Regions from separate parts of the Pseudomonas acericola genome, predicted to be linked through region 1. Evidence: predicted binding sites of a transcription regulator. Region 1 holds the regulator's gene; the other holds the start of a gene.

What was found. Region 1 encodes sigma-54, which starts transcription at its own class of promoters, with help from an activator protein. Its sites were predicted from a motif close to ANTGGCATNNANNTTGCTNT; they were not measured.
Region 2: glnK (P-II family nitrogen regulator) is a predicted target of sigma-54. The motif match lies at 2,498-2,517, and genes of this name have one in related genera.

What each region holds. Positions count from the first base shown of each region.
Region 1 is NZ_JBRFJB010000002.1:197,262-200,903, reverse strand. Features, by position in the region: gene lptB (LPS export ABC transporter ATP-binding protein) at 1-583, shown strand, start outside; gene ACU688_RS06915 (RNA polymerase factor sigma-54) at 769-2,262, shown strand; gene hpf (ribosome hibernation-promoting factor, HPF/YfiA family) at 2,338-2,643, shown strand; gene ptsN (PTS IIA-like nitrogen regulatory protein PtsN) at 2,656-3,120, shown strand; gene rapZ (RNase adapter RapZ) at 3,123-3,642, shown strand, end outside.
Region 2 is NZ_JBRFJB010000004.1:306,662-310,303, reverse strand. Features, by position in the region: gene sutA (dormancy-specific transcriptional regulator SutA) at 1-230, opposite strand, end outside; gene ACU688_RS17635 (ammonium transporter) at 579-1,916, opposite strand; gene glnK (P-II family nitrogen regulator) at 1,951-2,289, opposite strand; gene ACU688_RS17625 (accessory factor UbiK family protein) at 2,711-2,971, shown strand; gene ACU688_RS17620 (YifB family Mg chelatase-like AAA ATPase) at 3,198-3,642, shown strand, end outside.

The sequences.
Region 1 (3,642 bases):
GATCGTCGGCCTGGTCCAGGCGGATCAGGGTCGCGTACTGATCGACGACCTGGACGTGAGCCACCAGCCGATGCACGGTCGTGCACGGGCTGGTATCGGCTATCTTCCACAGGAAGCGTCGATCTTCCGCAAACTGTCGGTAGCCGACAACATCATGGCGATCCTCGAGACCCGCAAGGAACTCGACCGTGACGGCCGTCGCAAGGAGCTGGAAAGCCTGCTGCAGGAATTCCACATCAACCACATTCGCGACAACCTCGGCATGAGTTTGTCAGGTGGTGAACGTCGCCGTGTGGAAATCGCCCGCGCCTTGGCCACCGCGCCGAAGTTCATCCTGCTGGACGAACCGTTTGCCGGCGTCGACCCGATCTCGGTTGGCGATATCAAGCAGATCATCCATCACCTCAAGGCGAAGGGCATCGGCGTACTGATCACCGACCACAACGTGCGTGAAACCCTCGATATCTGCGAAACCGCGTATATCGTCAACGATGGCCAACTGATCGCTGAAGGCGATTCAGCCACTATCCTCGCCAACGAACTGGTGAAGGAAGTGTACCTGGGTCACGAGTTCCGCCTGTAAACACCGTGGTGTCACGGCTGTTTGCCGAGGTGCGCGGGAATCAATAGGAACCTCTGGATTTTTATTGTTACCGCGCTCTAGGCAAAGCCCGCGATATCAGGCATATAATTTGCTTATGTTTGGCGCTCACGCGCCCTGTCGTGGATGGCGCATTGCGCCGGCGAATAAGGTGTTAAGCCCCTGCCATGAAACCATCGCTAGTCCTGAGAATGGGCCAGCAGCTGACGATGACACCGCAGCTGCAACAGGCCATCCGCCTGCTCCAATTGTCGACCCTGGACCTGCAACAGGAAATCCAGGAGGCCCTGGAGTCCAATCCGATGCTCGAACGCCAGGAAGAAGGCGACGACTTCGATAATGCAGACCCGCTGGCCGACAACATCGAGCAAAAACCCAACTCCGACGTGCAGGAACCCTCCTACCAGGAAACCGCCCCAACGGTGGACAACCTGGAAGAAGGCGAATGGAACGAACGCATTCCCAACGAACTTCCCGTGGACACCGCCTGGGAAGACGTCTACCAGACCAGCGCCAGCAGCCTGCCCAGCAACGATGACGACGAGTGGGACTTCACCACCCGCACCTCCGCCGGCGAGAGCCTGCAGAGCCATCTGCTATGGCAACTGAACCTCGCGCCGATGTCGGACACCGATCGCCTGATCGCCGTGACCCTGATCGATTGCATCAACAACCAGGGCTACCTGGACGAGACGCTTGAGGAGATCCTCGAAGCGTTCGACCCGGAACTGGACATCGAACTGGACGAGATCGAAGCCGTCCTGCACCGTATCCAACAGTTCGAACCCGCCGGTATCGGCGCCCGCACCCTCAGCGAATGCCTGCTGCTGCAATTGCGCCAACTGCCCGCCAAGACCCCTTGGCTCGCCGAAGCCCAGCGCCTGGTCACTGACTACATCGACCTGCTGGGCAGCCGCGACTACAGCCAGCTGATGCGCCGCATGAAGCTCAAGGAAGACGACCTGCGCCAGGTCATCGAGCTGGTGCAGAGCCTCAACCCGCGCCCAGGCTCGCAGATCGAGTCCAGCGAAGCTGAATACGTGGTCCCTGACGTGATCGTGCGCAAGGACAACGAGCGTTGGTTGGTGGAGTTGAACCAGGAATCGGTGCCACGCCTGCGAGTCAACCCGCAATACGCGGGCTTTGTGCGCCGTGCCGACACCAGCGCCGACAACACCTTCATGCGCAACCAGTTGCAAGAAGCCCGCTGGTTCATCAAGAGCCTGCAAAGCCGCAACGAAACCCTGATGAAAGTCGCCACACAGATCGTCGAGCACCAGCGCGGCTTCCTGGAGTACGGCGACGAAGCGATGAAACCGTTGGTGCTGCATGACATCGCCGAAGCGGTCGGCATGCACGAGTCGACGATTTCACGGGTGACCACGCAAAAATTCATGCATACCCCACGGGGTATTTATGAGCTGAAATACTTTTTCTCCAGCCACGTCAGCACCTCCGAAGGCGGCGAATGCTCGTCCACGGCGATCCGCGCGATCATCAAAAAACTGGTTGCCGCGGAAAATCAGAAAAAGCCATTGAGTGACAGTAAGATCGCTGGTTTACTGGAGGCACAAGGCATTCAGGTCGCCCGTCGAACCGTCGCCAAGTACCGCGAGTCCCTCGGGATCGCGCCTTCCAGCGAGCGTAAGCGTTTGATGTGACGGGCGGGCCACAGCGTTCCAGTGGCAGGCGCTTTTGCCTGCCGCTTTATGCACTGGCAACGAAGGAGAAGCTGTATGCAAGTCAACATCAGTGGACACCAACTGGAAGTGACCGAACCGCTGCGCGCCTATATCGGCGAAAAACTCAAAAGAATTGAGGGGCATTTCGACAAAATCACCAATGTGCAAGTCATCATGACTGTCGAAAAGCTGAAGCAGAAAATCGAAGCCACCTTGCGTATACCCGGCGGGGAAGTAGTCGCCAATGCCGAGCATTCAGATATGTATGCCGCCATTGACGACCTGACCGACAAGCTGGATCGCCAAATCAAAAAGCATAAGGAAAAGCAGCAGAGCCTTCTCCAGGGCACCGGCCGCTAACACTCCCCACCCATGATTCGACTTGAAACCATCCTGACCCCCGGCCGTTCCCTCGTGAACGCGCCGGGCGGCAGTAAAAAGAAAGCCCTCGAACAAATTGCCAACCTGATCAGCCGCGAAGTGCCTGACCTGGAGATGCAAGATGTGTACGAGGCTCTGATTGCCCGTGAAAAACTCGGTTCCACCGGTTTTGGCAACGGCATCGCCATTCCCCATTGCCGCCTCAAAAGCTGTGAGGCACCTGTCAGCGCCCTGCTGCACCTGGACGCCCCCATCGATTTCGACGCCATCGACGGCGCACCGGTTGACCTGCTGTTTGTTCTGCTGGTCCCGCAAGCCGCCACCGATGCACACCTGGAACTGCTCCGTCAGATCGCCAGCATGCTCGACCGCAAGGAAGTACGCGACAAACTGCGCAGTGCCAGCAGCAACGAGGCGCTGTACCAGGTTGTCCTGGATGAACAGAACGGGCAGTAATCATGCGTTTGATCATCGTCAGCGGCCGCTCCGGCTCGGGTAAAAGCACCGCCCTCAACGTACTTGAGGACAACGGCTTCTACTGTATCGACAACCTGCCCGCCGGCTTGCTGCCGGAGTTGGCAGAGCGCGCGCTGATCCACACCGAACTGGCGCAACCCCTGGTTGCCGTTTCGATCGATGCCCGCAACCTGCCCAGCCACCTTGAGCGGTTTCCGCAACTGCTTGAGGAAGTTCGCGCCAAGCACATTCATTGTGATGTGCTGTACCTGGACGCCGACGAAGAAACGCTGCTCAAGCGCTTTTCCGAAACCCGCCGGCGCCACCCCCTCAGCAGCCCCCATCGTTCCCTGGCGGAAGCCATCGAAGACGAAACCAAGTTGCTGGGGCCGATCATCGACCTCGCCGACCTGAAAATAAACACCACCAGCCTCAACCTGTACCAGCTGCGCGACGCCATCAAATTGCGCCTGCTGAACCAACCAGAGCCTGGCACCGCGTTCCTCGTCGAGTCCTTTGGCT
Region 2 (3,642 bases), on a different contig from region 1:
ATCGCACGGGCCAGCGCATCGCGCTCTTTGTTCTTGGCTTCAACGCTAGGCAGTTCGTCTACCGAAACAGCGGCCTTGGCTTTGCCTTTGGCTTTGGGTGCTGCGTCGCCGTCGCCACTGTCCTCGGCTTCGTCGGCACCGTCGTCAACGGCTGCAGCGTCAAGACCTTCATCGGTCTCGTCGTCATCACCTACTTCGAGGTCGTCGTTTTCCAGATCATCGTCGCTCATGTTCTACCTCATGACTTGCGAAAAGCAGATTAGTTATAGCCCAGCTTCATCCTCTGTCGAGGCCGCCGGAAAAAAATCAACATCCACTGGATAACCAGTGGCTTATGCCCCGTCACCGTGAAAGGTGCCGAGGACTTCACAAGCAGCGCCATGATCACGCTGCTCGCCCAGATAAATACAGTTTTGCGCCCATCGGCGCGCATTCTAGCGCGCTCTGGGAAAAAACAAAGTGCCGAATACGCCTACATGCCTGTAAGACATTCGCATGCGGGGACGCGCCGCGTGCTCTCTCTCACAAACACCAGACAAAAAAATGCCCGGCAAGCCGGGCATCTTTTTTTCGCGTACTTACAAGTTGTAGCCGCGTTCGTTGTGTTGCGCCAGGTCGAGGCCGACAGCCTCTTCCTCTTCGGTGACCCGCAGGCCCATGACCATGTCCAGCACCTTGAGGATGACGTAGGTCACGATTGCCGTGTAGATCACAGTGAAGCCGACGCCTTTGCACTGGATCCAGACCTGTGCAGCCACGTCAGTCACGGTGCCGAAGCCGCCCAATGCGGGGGCTGCGAACACACCGGTGAGGATCGCACCGACGATACCGCCGATACCGTGCACGCCGAATGCGTCCAGGGAGTCGTCGTAGCCCAGCTTGCGCTTGAGGCTGGTGGCGCAGAAGAAGCAGATCACACCGGCCACCAGGCCGATCACCAGGGCGCCCATCGGGCCCACGGTGCCCGCAGCTGGCGTGATTGCAACCAGGCCGGCTACAACGCCCGAGGCAATGCCCAGTGCGCTTGGCTTACCGTGGGTGATCCACTCGGCGAACATCCAGCCCAGCGCCGCAGCAGCGGTAGCGATCTGGGTGACCAGCATCGCCATGCCGGCGGTGCCGTTGGCCGCAGCGGCGGAACCGGCGTTGAAGCCGAACCAGCCGATCCACAGCATGGCTGCACCGATCAGGGTGTAACCGAGGTTGTGCGGTGCCATTGGGGTGGTCGGGAAGCCTTTGCGCTTGCCGAGCACGATGCACGCCACCAGGCCAGCCACACCGGCGTTGATGTGCACCACGGTGCCGCCGGCGAAGTCCAGCACGCCCCAGTCCCACATCAGGCCACCGTTGCCGCTCCAGACCATGTGCGCAATCGGCGCATAGACCAGGGTGAACCAGATCGCCATGAAGATCAGCATTGCGGAGAACTTCATACGCTCGGCAAACGCACCGACGATCAGTGCCGGGGTGATGATGGCGAAGGTCATCTGGAAGGTGATGAACACCGCCTCAGGGAACAATGCCGCAGGCCCGGTGATGCTGGCCGGGGTCACGCCCGCCAGGAACGCCTTGCCCATGCCGCCGAAGAAGGAGTTGAAGTTGACGACGCCCTGTTCCATACCGGTGGTATCGAACGCGATGCTGTAGCCGTAGACAACCCACAGGATGCTGATCAGACCAGTGATGGCGAAGCACTGCATCATCACCGACAGAATATTTTTGGAGCGGACCATGCCGCCGTAGAACAGCGCCAGGCCAGGGATAGTCATGAACAGCACCAGTGCGGTGGCGGTCAGCATCCAGGCGGTGTCGCCGGAGTTGAGGACTGGAGCAGCCACTTCATCTGCCGCCATGGCCAGGCTTGGCATTACGATGGACAACAGGGCTCCGAGCCCTGCGAATTTACGCAGAGTCATATTGTTTTCTCCTGGGGCGTTGGGGTTTGGCGGCTTAGATTGCGTCGGTATCGGTTTCGCCGGTACGGATGCGAATAGCCTGTTCCAGATTGACCACGAAGATCTTGCCGTCACCGATCTTGCCGGTGTTGGCCGCCTTGGTTATCGCCTCGATAACCCGGTCAAGATCCTTGTCGTCAATGGCGACATCAATCTTCACCTTCGGCAGGAAATCGACCACGTATTCCGCGCCGCGATACAGCTCGGTGTGACCCTTCTGCCGACCGAAGCCTTTGACCTCAGTGACGGTAATGCCCTGCACGCCGATCTCGGACAACGACTCGCGTACATCGTCCAACTTGAACGGCTTGATGATGGCAGTGACTAGCTTCATGAAAACTCTCTCCCGAATTGGTGGACTTGCCCCAGGAAAACAAACCCGTCTCAAGTCTAAGCGCAGTGCCTGGCTTTGTAACGCGTCGTCGCGAAGGCAATTGCCTTTGTGACGCCAGCGATCCATTGGTGACGAAACCTGTACCCCTGATCCGTCGGCGCACTGCATTCGTCACAGCGACTGCATCAGTGCATGGGTCATGATCGTCTAAGCAGAAACCTTGCCAGCTCCGTAAAAATCACTGAAATCAGTCCTTTGCCCACTTTTGCCCACCGTCGGGACTTTTCGGCGGCCACAATGCGCACAAAAACAGTGCGCCGCTGTACGGCGCATTGCGCGAAAAGCGTGCGCGGCGGCGGTAAAAAAGACTATAGACGCCGCGTGATACACTGCCGGCCAACAGTTTCTCGGAATATTTCCCATGCTCGCGCCCAAAGACCTCCTCGACGCCCTGAGCGGCCACGCCTCTCGCCTGTTCAGCGGCGAAACCCCGCTGCCCCGCACCGAAATCGAAAGCCAGTTCAAGGCGCTGCTGCAAAGCGGCTTCAGCAAGCTCGACCTGGTGAGCCGGGAAGAGTTTGACAGCCAGATGGTCGTGCTGGCCCGCACACGTGCGCGGCTTGAGAGCCTGGAAGCGAAAGTCGCCGAACTGGAAGCGCGATTGACCCCCGCTGCCGAGTAACTGACTCAACTCGGTCAAAATGTGGGAGCTGGCTTGCCTGCGAAGGCGGTGGATCAGCTAGTTGATCTGTGACTGACACACCGCATTCGCGGGCAAGCCAGCTCCCACATTTGTTCTGTGTTGCTCTTTGGATACGTTCTGTAAAACCTCCCCGCCTCGCTCTTCCCCACCTCGTCTACCCTTGAAAAACCCGCAGGAAGCGGCCTCTCCATTTCAAGGAACGATCATGTCCCTCGCCATCGTCCACAGCCGCGCCCAAGTCGGCGTCGAAGCCCCGGCGGTCACCGTCGAAGTGCATATGGCCAATGGTTTGCCGTCGCTCACCCTGGTGGGCCTGCCCGAAACCGCCGTCAAGGAAAGCAAGGACCGCGTACGCAGCGCCATCCTCAATAGCGCGCTGCAATACCCAGCCCGCCGCATCACCCTCAACCTCGCGCCCGCCGACCTGCCCAAGGATGGCGGGCGTTTTGACCTGGCGATTGCCCTGGGCATCCTGGCCGCCAGCGTGCAGGTGCCGGCGCTGATGCTTGATGAGGTGGAATGCCTGGGCGAACTAGCGCTGTCCGGCGCGGTACGTGCGGTGAAGGGTGTATTGCCAGCGGCATTGGCGGCACGCAAGGCCGGGCGCACCGTGATAGTGCCCAGGGCGAATGCCGAGGAAGCGTGCCTGG